Regions from separate parts of the Clostridium sediminicola genome, predicted to be linked through region 2. Evidence: riboswitches for the same ligand, from Rfam matches in the RefSeq annotation. Region 2 holds a riboswitch; each other region holds the start of a gene.
The links. Region 2 has a riboswitch for cobalamin ahead of ACQ3F0_RS23715 (ABC transporter substrate-binding protein). Riboswitches for the same ligand answer to the same signal wherever they lie in the genome.
Positions count from the first base shown of each region.

Region 1 (5,774 bases), on a different contig from region 2:
TTCTTTTGTTTTTATATCTAATAATGGTTGAAAGAATGGTACTATTCTATCTTCTTCTATTGCCTTTCTTAAATAATTTAATTTTTTAGAATCCTCATCCATATTTTGAGACAGTTCTTTTAAACTTGTAACTACAAATGTATTATTATGTTTTAAGGACCTTGTAATTTGTTCTATTTTTGGAATAGTAGTGTTGATTTTTTCCATTTCTTCCTTGTTCAAATCTATTAAAGCTATATATGATTTAATAAGAATTTTATTTTTATCTATATCAAATTCCTTATATTTTAATTCCATAAGATATTTTTCCACACTCTTTATAATTTGTTCTTTTTCTATTTCTTTAAATAATAAAACAAGTTTGTTTTCACTAGCACTATATATTGTTGCTTTATCATTAAATATTTCACTTATAAAATGGGCATAATTATTTATCACTGCATCTGCCTTATCATTTCCATATTGCTCATTTATATCATTTATGTTTTTGATAATTATCGTTAATATTGTAGCATTGTCTGAGTATTTTGATTTTTTCTTTATGTCTTTTAGTAATCTATATCTTGATTTAAAACCAGTTACATTATTTATATTATAAGACCTATTAAGTAAATAGTTTACTAAAGCTAAAATTAATAAACATATAAGGAAAGTGAAAATTCTAATTTTTGACAAATGCTCTTCCAATTTATCATTTATCACTGATGAATTATTAAATACAAATAATTTCCAGTTGAATTCATCAATATTACTATGATATCCTCTTACTTCTATATCATTAATTTTTTCAGATAATTTATTACGAAAATACTTCTTATACATTTTTTGAATATCTATATTTAGTTTGTTTTTTTCTGGTTTAGTTATAATTCTCCCTGTTGGAGATAGAAGATAGATATCATAAAACTCTTCATTTAAATCATCCACAAAGTAATTTCCGATATCTTCAACAAAAATATCACAACAAACAACTCCTAATAATCTCGCTTCTCTATATATTGGATAACTAATTGTTATACAAGGTTTATATGAATTTGAATCATTATATACATCACTTATTATGGGCGCCTTTGACCTTTTAGTCATTTTATACCAATGGCGACTTCTTAAATCATTTTTAATACTAGTTAGCTTAATCAAGCCATTATGCCTAATTTTATCACCCGTTGCATCATAAACAAAATAAACGGAATGAATCAAACTTGACGATAATTGCTTGTTTTTAAATACACTTGTAATAATACTGATGCTTTCATCAGAAGTTTTATCTAAGTTGTCTCCTAAAATTTTAGACATTAATTCTCCAGTAGATTCTATATAAATTTTTTGGTTTTTCATCTCATCATGAATAAGAGAAGAATACTGTGCAGTACTTTGCTTTAATGCCAATTCACTTCCAGCTTTAATGTCACTGCTATAATTGTTTTCTAATATATAGCCAACAATAAAAGCAATTATAATAATACATAGGGATAATACAATATTTCTCTTTCTATATATATTCATTTCTTCATCTCCATAGCAAACCGGTAACATAATTTTTATTTGTAACTAAAAACATATACTGTATATAATATTAAACACTGAACATATTACATTATAATACTTCATTTTACATTATTCAACATTATAGAGTATCGTTAACAACTAAATATTAGTAAAATACCTGATTTTCAACAAAATTAAAGAACAAAACTCACTATTTTTGCTAAGTTGAGCCCTGTCCCTTTAGTTTTCTATATTTTAGTTTAATCCTATATTTGCTCCAAACGGTATAATTAGAGGTTTATTAGTCATGGGATTTTTGATAATTGTAAAATTTAATTTATATACTTGCTTTACATTTTGTTCAGTAAGTACCTTATCTACTGACCCTTTTTCTACTATCTGACCTTTATTTAGCATAAGTATTTTGCTTGAATATTCTGCTGCCAAGTTCAAATCATGTAAAACCATAACAATTGTTTTGTTTTCTTCTATACTGTATCTTCTCAAAGAATCTAATATTTCTATTTGATGATTAATATCAAGATGAGAAATTGGCTCATCTAAAAGTATTATGTCCGTTTGCTGAGCAATAGCTCTAGCTATGATAGCTCTCTGCATTTCACCACCACTAATTTTATTAATATTTTTATCTTTTAAGTTCCACGTATTGGTTTTTTTCATGGCATCCTCCACTTGCATTAAATCTTCTTCACTTTCCTTTCCAAATCTATTAATATAAGGATTCCTTCCCATAAGAACAATATCAAATACTGTGAATTCAAAATCTATGTATGTGTTTTGAGGAACCAAAGCCATTTGTGTTGCAATTTCCTTATTATCATACTTTCTAATGTCTTTACCATTAATGAAAATGGATTTTTTATTAGGGTTAACAATCCTTGAAATATTTTTCAAAAGAGTAGTTTTTCCAGATCCATTAGGTCCAATTATACAACAAAAATCACCTTTATCTATAGTAACGTTGATATCTCTAAGAATAGTTATATCTCCATATTTAAAATCTAAATTTTCAATTTTAATAATTTCTTCACTCTTTTTTCTTATTTCCAAACTAATCACCCCTATTTTTTATTATTCTTCCATAGTAAATATATAAAGAAAGGAGCTCCAAATAACGAAGTTATAGCTCCAACTGGAATTTCAGTAGGTGGTATAAGATTCCTTGCCAAGGTATCACAAATTATTAAAAAAATTGCTCCTCCTACTGCAGAATAAGGTATTAAAACCTTATGTTCTGGACCTATCATCAATCTAAACGCATGAGGTACCAATAAACCTACAAATCCAATAACTCCGCTTACCGACACAGCAGACGCCACCATTATAGAAGTTATTAGAAGCAACTGCTTTTTGACTGTTTCAACGTTTATACCTAAACTTTGTGCCGAACTTTCTCCTGTTAACATTATATTTAAATCTCTGGCGTAAATATAAACCATTATAATACCAATTATTATAATAGGAGTGATTACTATAACTCTTTCCCAATCAGCAGCCGAAAAACTGCCCATTGTCCAAAAAATAATTTTTTCGACATTATCTCTATGAAAAACCATTAATAATGATATTATTGATCCCAGAAAAAAGTTTACAGCTATACCTGAAAGCAACATATTAACTACCGGAACTTTATTTCCTACTCTTGCTATATTATAAACTACAATTATAGTAACAATTGCACCACTGAATGCTGAAAAAGTTATTATTCCTAGACCAAAAAAAGATATAGTAAATCCAAAAATAATAGCTATGGTTGCGCCAAGTGCTGCTCCAGTAGAAACTCCCAAAACATAAGGGTCAGCCATAGGGTTTTTAAATATTCCTTGATAAGAACATCCTACAGTTGATAACCCTGCTCCTACTAGCCCTGCTAATAATATTCTTGGTAATCTTATCATTAAAATAATCTTCTGGTAAACTTCTTTTATATCATTAGTATTTATTAACTTTTCTATTAAGGGTATTTTATCTAAAATAATTCTAATAGAATCTAAAAATGATACATTTGCAACTCCTAAAGTAGCAGAAATAACTATTACTATGAATAAAAAAATTAACATTATAAAAAATTTTTCTTTAAAATATTTTTTTTTGTTAGCGTAATCCATTATGTCACCTATTTTCATAAAACTAATCAAATAAATCGGGATGAATTAATTTTGCCATAGCTTCTAGACCATCAGCTAATCTTGGGCCTTGAAGTTGTATCAGATCACTATCAATCTCCATTAATTTTCCTTCTTTAACAGCAGTTAAATCTTTATATCCATTTGCTGCTTGAATTCCTGTCTTTGAATCCCATTTATTTGAGCAAATAAGGATGTCAGGATCATTCTCAACTAGTTTTTCCAAGCTATAAGACCATCCATCTACATCGTAAGCAGCATTATTAGCTCCTGCCATTTCTATAATTCCTCCAATAAATGTTCCCTTGCCAGCAGTATAATCTCCACCTTCTCCATACCCAATAACGTAATAAACAGAAGGTTTTTCAACATCATTAACTGTATTAATTACAAATTCTACTTTTTCCTTCATATCTTTAACTACTTTATCAGCTTGAGAATTTTTATTAAGTATATTTGCTACTTTTAATATGGATTCATAAGCTCCATCAAAGCTTTCTTCTCCATACAAAACAACAACTTTTACTCCTAATAATTCTAATTTTTCTAAGATTTCTTTTTTGAAATGAGTAGATGCAATAACCACATCTGGTTTAAGCTCAACAATTTTTTCCACATTAGGATCTTGCATCCCTCCTATTGATTCAATTTTCGATACTTCCTGTGGATAAGTGCAATAATCAGTTCTTCCTATTAATTTCTCTGATGCTCCTAATGCAAATACTATTTCAGTTATATTGGGAGCAATAGAAATAATTTTTTGAGGTTCTTCTTCTATCTTAACCTCTCTTTTCAAAGAATCTATAATAGTTAGTGGATATAAAGTTTTTATTTCTTCTTTCTTTATCTCTTTATTTTCTTCTACTTTCTTTTCCTTAGTATTTTTATTAATGTCACTTATAGTCTTTCCACATGCAACAAAAGAGAACATAAAAATTGTAATTAATACTAATCCTAACCCTCTTTTAATTTTGCTCATATTTTCTCCTCCTTATCTTTGTAAGTCCGCAGCTTTTATTACAAAAATAAAAACCGCTATCAAAGGATAACAGTTCATAATTCTAATATACGATATATGATATTTAATAAATTTCCAATTAAAACAACTATTGAAATGCATAAATATCATACAAAATCATAACATTAGCTTATCCTCGTAAGTTTGTTATTTATACTTTATAGGCAGGTCTCCTGGCTTAGTATCAACACATTCTAACACCTTCCCGATTTCTCAGTGGCAAATTATTAGAACGCTCCTCATTACAGTGGCGGGACCGCATGGGTTTTTAACCCATTTCCCTCTAATCACCTTTTATGGCAATCACCTATAATATTTGCAATATTCTATTGTTAAATACATATTATCAATCTAAAAAAACTATGTCAAGATAAAAGTTAATCACTGCCATTATAATATTTTTTCAATTAAATTATTACTTTTAATTTTTCTAATATCAATGATCCCAAATGGATACCGTTTTGCACATAAACTTCCCACAATCACCGTAACAACTTCAGCAAATATTACTGCCATCCATATACCTTTGTCTCCAAATATCATTGGCATTAATAGTAACCCTATAAGAAGTGCTATTAGACTCCTCGATAATGACAATACTCCTGATAACACTGGTGAATTAACAGCAGTATAATAAGTGGCTAAAGTTATATTTATCCCTGTCAATAAAAATGAAAATGCAAAATACTTTAATATATATGTTGCTAACTCAATAGTCCCTTGTTCTTTGATAAATATACTGGCCAATCCTTCTCCAAACACCAACGAAACTACACAAACTATAATCCCTGAAACTAAATTTGCATAAATTGACATATTCCTTAAACTCTTAACTCTTATGAGTTTATTTGCACCTAGATTATAACTAACAGCAGATTGGATTGCCTCTGCAAAACCATAAAATACTGATGTTGTAACTGTTGATATTTGCATAGCTACTGCAAATGCTGCTACACCATGAACTCCAATATTTTTTATTATTATAATATTATATAAAAGTCCTGCAATAGATACAGCTGCCAAACTCAAGAGCTCAGATGATCCATTAAATAGCATTGCCCATATCTCTTTCTTCTTAAAAATAGGAACTGAAAACTTCCATGATGATTTATATTTAATAA
Region 1 is NZ_BAABMF010000004.1:59,267-65,040, reverse strand. It holds gene ACQ3F0_RS09195 (EAL domain-containing protein) at 1-1,506, opposite strand, end outside; gene ACQ3F0_RS09190 (ABC transporter ATP-binding protein) at 1,744-2,559, opposite strand; gene ACQ3F0_RS09185 (FecCD family ABC transporter permease) at 2,571-3,617, opposite strand; gene ACQ3F0_RS09180 (ABC transporter substrate-binding protein) at 3,640-4,614, opposite strand; cobalamin riboswitch at 4,800-4,979, opposite strand; gene ACQ3F0_RS09175 (MATE family efflux transporter) at 5,044-5,774, opposite strand, start outside.
Region 1: linked by a shared signal. The riboswitch ahead of ACQ3F0_RS09180 (ABC transporter substrate-binding protein) and the one ahead of ACQ3F0_RS23715 (ABC transporter substrate-binding protein) in region 2 are both predicted to bind cobalamin.

Region 2 (5,774 bases):
TTTATTTAAGGAAATGTTAGAAGAATTATATACTGAATTAGAACCTAAGGAGATAGAGAAATTTAAGAAATCTCCTTATTACAATATTATGAATGACGTAACTGAGTTTGAAGAAGTTAAGTTAATTTACGGCACTTCTCCAGAAGATATCTCTATAAATAAATCTCTAGAAAAATTAGTATATATGAATATGTTTTTAGTATTAAAAGAGATATCAATGTACTCTGGTGCTGAAAATGGACTTTACCAATTTAAGACTGATAAAATTAAAGGATTTCAATTTGGGGACTTTAATAAAGTTGCATTTCAGATTTATGATATGGATGAAAAAATAGAATATTTTGTTTTAGTAAACGGTGCTACGAAAGAAGAATTAGATGCAATTATTAGTTCAATATCGATAGAAAATCAACATTAACTTATCACTTGTTACTTGTAACTTGTCACTAATAGAGATAAATTAACGAAGTGAGTTATCTCTATAAATTAAGGAGATGATATAAATTGAATAATAAACACTTTTGTACATGTACAGACACTAATTGTAAATTTAATCCACATAATCACTCATATGGATGTGATCTATGTATTAAGAAATGCCTTAAGGCAGGAGAAATTCCTTCTTGTTTTTTCAAAGCAATACATGAGGATATAAGTAATACTGATGATTTTACATATGAAGGTTTTGCTGACTTTGTTACTAAGTATAGTAAAGCAGAATAGCAATAGTATTTTTAAGGTAAATTACATTGACAAAAATACACTTTAAATGTATCATTTAGAATAGAAATTAAGTAATATACAGGTGTTGATAGAATTTATTGGTTCTATAAACGAAAAGGGAATCAGGTTAAAATCCTGAACGGTCACGCCGCTGTGAAGTGGAGTTACTCAAATATACCACTACCTTGTTCAATACACATTTATGCATTGTGAATTATACTTGGTGGGAAGGATTGAGATTAACGGTAAAACTAAGTCAGAAGACCTACCTGTCTATTTGTTTCAGGAACGATAGCAATTCAAAATTTTATTGTTATCGTTTAACGCTACGAGCGATGGCGAGAAACATTGAAGAATAAAATCTTATTATAAATTTAAGATTTTATTTTAGGCTAATATAAGTATTCAACTTTAATTTATACGATTATTTATATTCAGTTTGATAAAATGCCTCTCTCTTCGCTCCGAAAATATTTTATTTATAGGAGTTGGAAGAAATGAAAAAGACAATGGAAAAAATCAATTCAAACTTATTGCTAATAGTATTATTAGTAACAATCACATTATTAGCAAGTGTAGGTTGTAACAAGTCGGATGCCTCAAACAAAACAAACAATTCAAAAGAAACTATAGCAGAAACTGTTGATAATGAAAAACCTTCCTTTATTAAATCAGAAAATGAAACTCAATTAGTATACTTAGATCCATTTGGAAATGAAGTAACAATCAAAAAGAATCCAGAAAGAGTTGTATCTTTATATGCATCTTTTCTTGACTTATGGTACTATGCAGGAGGAGAAGCAGTTGCAAGTGTAACATCAAAATCAGTTGCATTCCCAGAAGGTGCTGAGAATGTAGAAAAACTTGGAAGCATGAGTAAAGTTAGTCCTGAAAAGGTTTTAGAACTTCAATCTGATTTAGTTATATTATCAAGTACAATGAAGAGTCATTTAGAACTTAAAGATTTATTAGAAGAAAACAATATTCCATATTTATATCTTGAATATAATAATTATGAAGATTATATAGAAATATTAGATTTAATGTCTAGAATTGCAGGTACAGAAGACGAACTTCAAGCAAAAGTTGATTCAGCAGATAAAGATGTACAAGCTATAATTAAAAAGTCAGAAGGCAAAGATGCTCCAAAAGTTTTAATCATGTTTGCAACTAGTAAATCAGTATCATGTGAATTGGAAAATGGAACAACTGGTGATATGGTTAAAAAATTAGGTGGGGAAAACATTGTTAGTGATGTAGCTATAAAAGATGCTACAAGAGTTGATTTTAGTATGGAAAGAATTCTTGAGCAGAACCCAGACATTATACTCGTAAAGACAATGGGAGATATAGAAGCATGTAAAACAAAAATGAGTGAAGATATTCAATCAAATGAAGCATGGGCAGGATTAAATGCTATAAAAGATGGTAAGTATTATTATCTTCCAAAAGACTTATTTATGAATAAACCAAATGAAAGATTCCCTGAAGCATTTGAAATGCTTTATGATTATATGTATGGAGAAATAAAATAATATATAGATGAATGTTAAGTTTTATAAGTTTCTAGGAGGAATAATATAGTGATAAATCAAGTACAATCCAATGAGAATAAGTCTATAAATGTTATACATGAGAGAATGATTTATAGAATAACTGTAATTAGTGTTCTTTGTGTAATATGTGTGACTTCTATTATAGTTAGTACATCATTTGGCGCATGTAAAATATCTTTTGTTGACGTATTCAAAGCGTTGTTTAAGTATGAAGAAGGTTTAAATAGACAAATTATATGGACAATAAGATTTCCAAGAACTTTAGTAGCAGGATTAGTTGGAATGTGCCTCGCTTTATCGGGAGCTATATTACAGGGGATTATGAAAAATCCCCTTGCTTCCCCAAACATTATTGGGGTATCTTCAGGAGCTGGTATAGCAGGGATTATTATATTGATATTATTTCCTTCACATATAAATTTAGTAACACCATTTTCTTTTATTGGTGCATTTGTAACAACTATGTTGATATACATTCTTGCATGGCAAAATGGTGTTAAACCTATGCGTATGATTTTAGCTGGAGTTGCAGTTTCGGCGTTTTTAGGCGCTATGATTAATGGACTTATGATTTTTTTCCCCGATAGAGTGCAGGGGGTAGTTGATTTCATGGTAGGAGGATTAGCTGCTAAAACATGGAAGCACTTTAGAATTATTTGGCCATATGCAGTAACTGGTTTTATATTATCAATGTTTTTTTCAAAAAAACTTAATATACTAATGTTGGGTGATGAAATGGCAACAAGCTTAGGAATCAATGTCGAAAGAATACGGTTTATACTAATAGCAGTATCATCGTTGTTAGCTGGAGCAGCTGTTAGTATTGTAGGGTTATTAGGGTTCGTTGGATTAATTGTTCCACATATAACTAGGATGATTATTGGATCAGATTATAGATATTTGCTTCCTGCAAGTGCACTTACTGGTGCATCATTATTGATGTTATGTGATACATTTGCAAGAACTATTATAGAACCTGTTGAGCTTCCTGTGGGTATTATTATGGCTATGTTAGGAGCTCCATTCTTTTTATATCTTTTAAGAGGAGGTTTAAGAAAAAAATGTTAAAAACAAAAAATCTTACTCTTGGATATGGAGATTTTAATATTGTAAAAGATATCAACCTCCAAATAAAAGAAGGCGATTTTCTAACAATAATAGGGGTTAATGGAAGTGGAAAATCTACTATTCTAAAAGCTATTTCTAGAAATTTAAAACCAAAGGAAGGTTTTATATACCTTGATGGAAAGCTGATACATAAAGCAGATACAAAAGAAGTTGCATCTAAACTAGCAATTCTTCCACAAAATCCAAAGGTTCCAGATGATTTTACAGTAAGAGATTTAGTGGGATATGGAAGATATCCCTATCTAGGTATTACAGGCAGATTAACAAATAAGGATATTGAAATAATTGACTGGGCAATTGATTCTACAGGTATAGAAAATTTACAGCATCGTTTGGTTTCTACTTTATCAGGAGGGGAAAGACAACGTGCTTGGATAGCATTGGCACTTGCACAGAGAACTAAAATTTTACTTTTAGATGAACCTACTACATTCCTAGATATTTCACATCAGTTTGAAATATTAGAACTTGTTAAATCATTAAATGAAGATTTTGGCATAACAATTATTATGATTTTACATGATATTAATCAAGCTTCTAGATACTCAAAGGAAATTGCTGTTTTAAAGGATGGCAATGTTTACAAAAAAGGAAAACCTGTGGATGTTATTTCAAAACAAACTTTAGAGGATGTTTTTAATATTGATGTAAAAATATTTAACGATGAACAAAATGATTGTCCTTATTTTATAACAATGGGAAAAAAAGGATTGTAAATAAAGGGGAATGATATTTTGTGATAAAAGTTGGATTAGTTACAATGGATTCAGAGTGTTTTGAGTTAGAGAAGAATGTAAAAAAAATAATTGACTTTATAAAGGAATCAAAAGAATTAGGTATACAAATAGTATGTTTTCCTGAGTTATCTTTAACTGGATATGTTATAAACATAAGACAAAGGCTAAAGAGGCTTGAAGACTTTAAGAAAGATTTATTAAAGTACGAAAAGAAAATCGAAGAAGCTTCTTTATTATATGAAATAACTGTACTTGTAGGAACTGTAGAAATTGAGGGGAATAAAATTTTTATAAGTCAAAAAGTTTACTCAAAAAAAGGTTATCAGGGAAGTTATAGAAAGATGTATTTAGGAGAAAAAGAAAAGAATAACTTTACAGAAGGAAAAGAAGTAAAAGTATTTGAAGTAAATGCAGATGGTTATGAAATTAAATTTGGAATTGGAATATGTTATGATATGCATTTTCCGGAAATTGCTATGGAATGCTCATTGCAGGGATCGCAAATGTTTTTTGCACCCCATGCTCTTAGTGCAATGTCAACATCTAGACGTTTAGATGTTTGGAATAAATATATGTGTGCAAGGGCCTATGATAATAGAATGTATGTTATGGCTCTAAATTCAGTCTACTTAGAACAGAGGTCTGGTGGAGGAGTAGCTTGCTGGGATTGTAATGGAACATTAGTTAGTAAATATTTGGAGAGCAAAGAGAAATTATATAAAATCAATATTGATATTAATGAAATTGAGAAGTATAGAAATGTGAATAACAAGACTATGAAAAATAGATTTTTTTTAAAGGATAGAATAAAATTACCCAATGTTTAAATTCATTGGGTAATTTTATTGAAAAATGTTTTTATTAATGGTTATAATATAAAGTATAATATATAATGCACAATTATGAATTCACAATGCATAATTGTGCATTGATATTTGGAGGTGAATAACAAATGTATAAATTTGTTTTTAATGATAAAGAGTATGAATTAAAAGAAGAGAACTGTGAGTGTTTTATCAATGATGAAGAGAATCCGGTTAATGGATTTGAATTGTCAGATGCTATGGAGCTATTGAATGGGGCAAAGAATATTAATTTTGATTTAGAATACTTTGGAGAGCCGTGTGAAAATTGCTATGAGGGTAAAAAAGAAAAGACTTATAAGTATTTAGAGTATCATTTCTACATTTTTTCTAAGGAAGGTACTTATGTAACCAGCAGTATATCAAGTGAATACGAAAATACTTCTTTCAATAAATTATTAAAGGCGGAAAAAGTTGATAATAGTTATATTGTAAGTATTATAGTTTGTGAGAATTGCGGAGAATTTTCTATAGAAATAGAAGAATGTGGTGTTTAAAATAAATAATAAAAACAATTAAAGGGAGTTCACAATGTGAGCTCCCTTTAAATATATATTTATTATTTTAATTTTTAACTAAGTAAAGCATAGTATACATATAAACCAAAGTGTTTAACCTTTGTCTTAATAATAGAGATAAATATTACTTTAATTCATACATGTCGAAAGTTATTTATCAATATTTCTAAAAGACCTATTATTTATAAAATGTTACTATCCTCTAAAAATTTAATCTGGTACATTGGTCTATCCCCTTTCTATTAGCTA
Region 2 is NZ_BAABMF010000024.1:44,856-50,629, reverse strand. It holds gene ACQ3F0_RS23725 (hypothetical protein) at 1-418, shown strand, start outside; gene ACQ3F0_RS23720 (DUF6485 family protein) at 505-723, shown strand; cobalamin riboswitch at 787-1,010, shown strand; gene ACQ3F0_RS23715 (ABC transporter substrate-binding protein) at 1,221-2,258, shown strand; gene ACQ3F0_RS23710 (FecCD family ABC transporter permease) at 2,307-3,347, shown strand; gene ACQ3F0_RS23705 (ABC transporter ATP-binding protein) at 3,341-4,123, shown strand; gene ACQ3F0_RS23700 (nitrilase-related carbon-nitrogen hydrolase) at 4,144-4,971, shown strand; gene ACQ3F0_RS23695 (DUF3785 family protein) at 5,097-5,504, shown strand.

Region 3 (5,774 bases), on a different contig from region 2:
TTTTTCTAAAGAAGATACCTTTGAAGAATTTGATGTATAATAGAAGCATTCTTTTAAGGAAAAATCACAATTATCATCTAAGGATTCTATAATATTTTCTATATCATAAACAGCTTTTTCGCAAAGTTTAAAGCATTTCAAAGCCTTTTCTGCACCAATCATAGATTTAAGTCCGATTAAATCAGTATCTATTTCATACTGAAGTATTGAAGTAGATGCCCTTGTACTTCCAAAGCCTATTATATTTTTGTCAATGATTGCAGTGTTTATTCCCTCTTCAGTAAGATAGTAAGCTGCAATTGCACCTGTAATACCAGCTCCAATAATTGCAACATCACATTCTATATCTTCACTTAAGTATTGATACTTGTTTTTTATTTTATTTATACTTGTCCAAAGCATATCCCCTGTTACAAAATTCATTTTGGTTTCCTCACTTTTAATTATGATTTTAGACTTCATTTAGTTTATCTTATAAAAGTATTATCATATAAGAATTATTTTATACATAAATCGTATACAATAAATAAGTTTTCTATAAATATAGATATGAGGTGATATTTAATGAAAAATAATATTAAAAAATGGTACATAGTAGGAACTTTATTTATAATTGTTTTTGGTGTACTACTTCATTTTCTTTATGAATGGTCAGGAAATAATTCTTTTGTTGGATTGTTTAGTGCAGTAAACGAAAGCACATGGGAGCATCTAAAGTTATTGTTTTGGCCATCATTTTTCTTTTCAATAATAGAATACATATTTATTGGAAAAGACTATAATAACTATATCACTGCAAAAGCTGTTTCGTTTTATTCAGGTATATTGCTAATAATTATATTGTTTTACACATATACAGGGATAGTAGGAGATAATTTTATTGTGATGGACATATTAATATTTATTGTAAGTGTAGTTATAAGCCAGTTTATCGGTTATAAAATTACAGTATGCAATGGAAATGTAAATGAAATCATAAATATTATATCTTTTGTAGCAATAGTTTTACTTGCTTTGGCTTTTATATTTTTTACAGTTAATCCACCACAGATACCGCTTTTTAAAGATCCTGTTACTGGAGGGTATGGTATAGTGAGTTAATAATGGGATTAAATAAAAATCATTTATTTAAATTGTAATTGAAATAGATTACGAACTAGTTGACAGTAAAGGACATCTTTCACTAAAATGAAAGGTTTTAATTAACTAAAAAGTAAATTAATTCCTTTTGAATAGGCAAAAGATCATTATTCTAATTTGCAAAGCAGATAAAGGCTTAGTTAAAGATTTTCTGAAAGAAAATCAACCTTTACTGTAGACTGTCAACCGTCAACTATAAATTGCGAAGCGTTTTTCTTCGCAATTTATAGTTATTATGAAAAGGTAATTGATTTAACAAATTCCAAATAGCCTAGCAGTATTAGCAACTACAAAACAAACAATTATACCGGTAATAGTAGGTACTAAAAAAGAAATAATAGTCCATTTTAAACTTTGAGTTTCTTTTTTTATTGTCATGCAGGTTGTAGCACAAGGCCAATGCATTAAGGAGAATAACATTACACATATTGCGGTTAAAGAAGTCCAGCCATTAGATATTAGAAGAGTTCTTAACTCGCTTAAACTATCCAATTCAAGCATACTTCCTTTTGACATATAGCTCATAATTATAATTGGAACAACTATTTCATTTGCAGGAAAACCTAAGATGAAAGCCATTAGAATATAGCCATCTAATCCAATCATTATTGCAAATGGATTTAGAAAATTAGCACAATGGGATAAAATACTTAGATTTCCAATATGAATATTTGCCATTATCCATATAACTAACCCAGCAGGTGCTGCTACAATAATTGCACGACCAAGGACAAATAGAGTTCTATCAAAAATAGATCTAACAATAACTTTGCCTACTTGCGGCTTTCTGTAGGGTGGTAGCTCCAAAGTGAAATTTGAAGGAATTCCTTTCAATATAGTCTTTGATAGTATTTTTGAAATTATTAGTGTCATTAAAACTCCAAGAATAATTACTCCAGTGAGAATAAATGTGGACACTATAGATTGAAAAGGTCCGTCTATAATACCAGTAAAGAACATTACTATAATGGCAATAAGGGTTGGAAATCTTCCATTACAAGGAACAAAGTTATTGGTGATAATAGCGATTAGCCGTTCTCTAGGTGAATTGATTATTCTACAGCCTATTATACCAGCAGCATTACAACCAAAACCCATACACATTGTTAAAGCTTGTTTTCCACAGGCGCATGCTTTCTTAAAGTAGTTGTCAAGGTTAAAAGCCACTCTAGGTAAATACCCTAAGTCTTCAAGCAATGTGAATAGAGGAAAGAAGATGGCCATAGGTGGCAGCATAACAGATACTACCCAAGCAAGTGTTTTATAAATCCCCTTAACTAATAATCCATGTACCCATGTAGGAGTCCCCAACCATATAAAAAATTCAGTAAGTCTATCTTCAATCCAAAACAGTCCATTAGCTAGAAGTTGAGAAGGCACATTAGCCCCAGTAATAGTAATCCAAAAAACTATACTTAAAAGAGCAATCATAATTGGAATTCCAAATTTTTTTGAGGTAAGATACTTATCAACTTTTCTGTCAAAACTATTATAATTTTCGATTTTAATAGAAACAGCATTACTGGTAATTTTTTCTGAAACTCTTACTAAATGAGAAACAATTGAATCACGGAACAAATCTGAATCTATACCGCTTTCTTTCAAATACGCTTTTGACTCGGCAACTTCGTTCATAATATCTATTTGATCTGTTAAATTAAAATTTAGATATTTATTAATAGAGCTTAAAATAGTTTTATCTCCATCTAAAAGTTTTAGTGATACCCACCTAGAATTGAGCTTTTCACCAAGGTGTAATTTGACTACTTTTTCAATTTTCTCTATAGCAGTTTCTATTAATTTGTCATATATAATTTCTATACTATTAGGATCAACATTGTTTGATGTAATATCGTAAACTGCTGCCATTAACTTTTTCAAACCTTTTCCTTTAATAGCACTTGTTCCTATAACAGGTACTCCAAGCTGAGTAGATAATTTGTGTAAATCTATTGAAATACCTTTTCTTTTTGCTTCATCAAGTAAATTAACACATACAACTACTTTAGAAGTTATCTCAAGGGTTTGTAGAACAAGATTTAAATTTCTTTCTAAACAAGTAGCATCAACAATAATTACTGTTGCATCTGGATTTCCAAATAAGATAAAATCTCTTGCAACTTCTTCCTCTACTGAATTTGCCATTAGTGAATAGGTTCCTGGAATATCAACTAATACAAAGTTAGTGCCATTAAAAGAATAGTTTCCATGTGCATTTGTAACAGTTTTACCAGGCCAGTTACCGGTGTGTTGATTAAGACCAGTTAAGTTATTGAAAATTGTACTTTTGCCAACGTTAGGATTTCCACCTAGAGCAATTACTTTATCATATGAATTAGTTTTTTCGATTTTAAGTTCTTCCTCAAGAATTTTTTTACCAGTGGATTTAGTGGTAAGTCCCATTAATTTTCCTCCATACATAATAATTTTTTATATTAATATAAATTAATAGTAATGATTAAAGTTACTGATTTGTATATTCTACTAGTATAGTAGAAGCTACTTCAGAGCGTAGAGCAATTACCGCACCTCTAATAAGATAAGCAACAGGGTCTCCAGATGGGCTTTTTTGCAAAGATTCTACTACTGTTTCACTAATTAAACCTAAATCCAGCAATCTTCTTCTCAACAAACCTTTAGCTATAAGTTTTTTTACTTTACATTTTTTCCCGAGTGGTAATAAGTTTAGCGGAATATAATTAGTGTTCATATTAAAACTACCTCGTCATATACAATTTTATAATATTAGTTTTAAATAAAAAGAATTGCCTTAGAGAAAAAAGTTTTCTCTACACTAAGATATGATAAATACTTTTAATATGTTATTAATATATATTCTATATGGAGAGATTTTTGTAAAGAAGTTTTCGCAATTTATAGTAGTTGTGAATTATTAATCTAAAAATGTAATAAAATAATTAGTGGAAAAATGGTGGTGGTTTAATGGATGATAAATTTTATACAGTTAGAGGTTATGAATTACAAAGGTATAATAAAAATATGTTAACTCCTGCACTTGAAGATTATTTAGAAATGATTTATAGAAATAGTTTAAATGAACCCTATATTAGAATAAATACACTTGCTCAATTACTAAATGTTAAGGATTCTTCAGCTTCTAAAATGGTAAAGAAACTAGGTGAGTTAGGATTTGTGAACTATAAAAAGTATGGGATAGTAACTTTAACGTATAAAGGAGAAAAAATTGGAGGATCTTTATTAAAAAGACATAATATAATAGAGGGATTCTTGTCTTTTATAGGTTGTAAAGAAGATGCTTTACTTGAGACTGAATTAATAGAACATATAATTACAGACAAAACTGTGAAGAATTTAAAAATTATATGCGAATTTTTTAGTAACAACAAAGAAATTTCAGAAAAATATATCGAATATAGAAAAGAATTTCATGATTGATTTGAGTTTTGTTTAGAAATAATATTATATAGAAGCCAAATTGACAATTTTATTTACCTTGCATATAATATTAGTTAAAGTGAATATTGTAGATATAGGTGCCATAAAATTATTATGGATAATAGGGAATTAGGTTAGAAGCCTAGACGGTCCCGCCGCTGTATAAGTCGAGCTGTTTATTTTTTATCCACTGCCTTTAATTAGGTGGGAAGGTATAAACAGCGTTGAAACTTGAGTCAGAAGACCTGCCTATATTGAGTTGCTATTAACTCTACGGATGGTAGGGGGCAAAATCAGACTATATATACTATATTGGTCTTTTTGTGCATATATAAACCGCTTATCATTGATAAGTGGTTTTATGATTTCTATCCTTTTTAAAAGAAGGAGATAGGATTATTGTAAGCGAAGCAGAGCATCATTCAAATTTTGTTGTGTGGCAGCAATTATGATCTAGGGATAGTTTTAGATAAATTTAATATAGCTATTAGATTTGGGAATCATTGTGCTCAGCCACTGATGAATGCTTTGAAAACTGATGGGACATTAAGAAATTCATTTGAAATATTATAAAAAAGATTAAATGCCAAATAAAAAAATGGAAAATCAACATATTTTACAATAAAGACTCAGATGAATCATAATCTCATCTGAGTCTTTATTATAGAATATTAATTAGTTTATGTGTATAAATATTTAAAAATATTGTGGAGAAATGTGTATAAATGTGTCGCGATATTAATTTATGTTGATTAAAGTTGTGATATGTGGTAAAATGTTGTTAACAAATAAAAATAAGAATGTAGAGGGATTAGAAGCAATGTTAGCAGTTGACAGGTTGAAAAAAATAGAAGAATTATTAATAGAAAATGGTAGTGTATTAATTAGTAATTTAAGTGAATTATTTGATGTATCCGAAGAGACCGTTCGAAGAGATTTGGATAAACTTGAAAAAGAAAACAAATTAAAACGAGTTCGACGTGGTGCATATTTACCTGAAACCGCAGATAATGAAGTTCCAATTGGAATAAGGGAAAAAATTTATTTAGAAGAGAAACAACTGATAGGTGAAAAGTGTATTGAAATGATTGAAGAGGGTGACTGTATCATGCTTGATAGTAGCACAACAGCACTGTATATTGCTAAAAATTTAAATACAAGCAAGAAAAAAGTTACTGTTATTACGAATTCTTTGATGATTACACATGAATTTGATA
Region 3 is NZ_BAABMF010000009.1:179,740-185,513, forward strand. It holds gene ACQ3F0_RS15570 (NAD(P)/FAD-dependent oxidoreductase) at 1-423, opposite strand, end outside; gene ACQ3F0_RS15575 (DUF6512 family protein) at 565-1,101, shown strand; gene feoB (ferrous iron transport protein B) at 1,393-3,543, opposite strand; gene ACQ3F0_RS15585 (FeoA family protein) at 3,605-3,850, opposite strand; gene ACQ3F0_RS15590 (metal-dependent transcriptional regulator) at 4,084-4,557, shown strand; cobalamin riboswitch at 4,637-4,824, shown strand; partial or broken gene ACQ3F0_RS15595 (aminotransferase class V-fold PLP-dependent enzyme) at 4,938-5,009, shown strand; gene ACQ3F0_RS15600 (aminotransferase class V-fold PLP-dependent enzyme) at 4,990-5,130, shown strand; gene ACQ3F0_RS15605 (DeoR/GlpR family DNA-binding transcription regulator) at 5,303-5,774, shown strand, end outside.
Region 3: linked by a shared signal. The riboswitch ahead of ACQ3F0_RS15595 (aminotransferase class V-fold PLP-dependent enzyme) and the one ahead of ACQ3F0_RS23715 (ABC transporter substrate-binding protein) in region 2 are both predicted to bind cobalamin.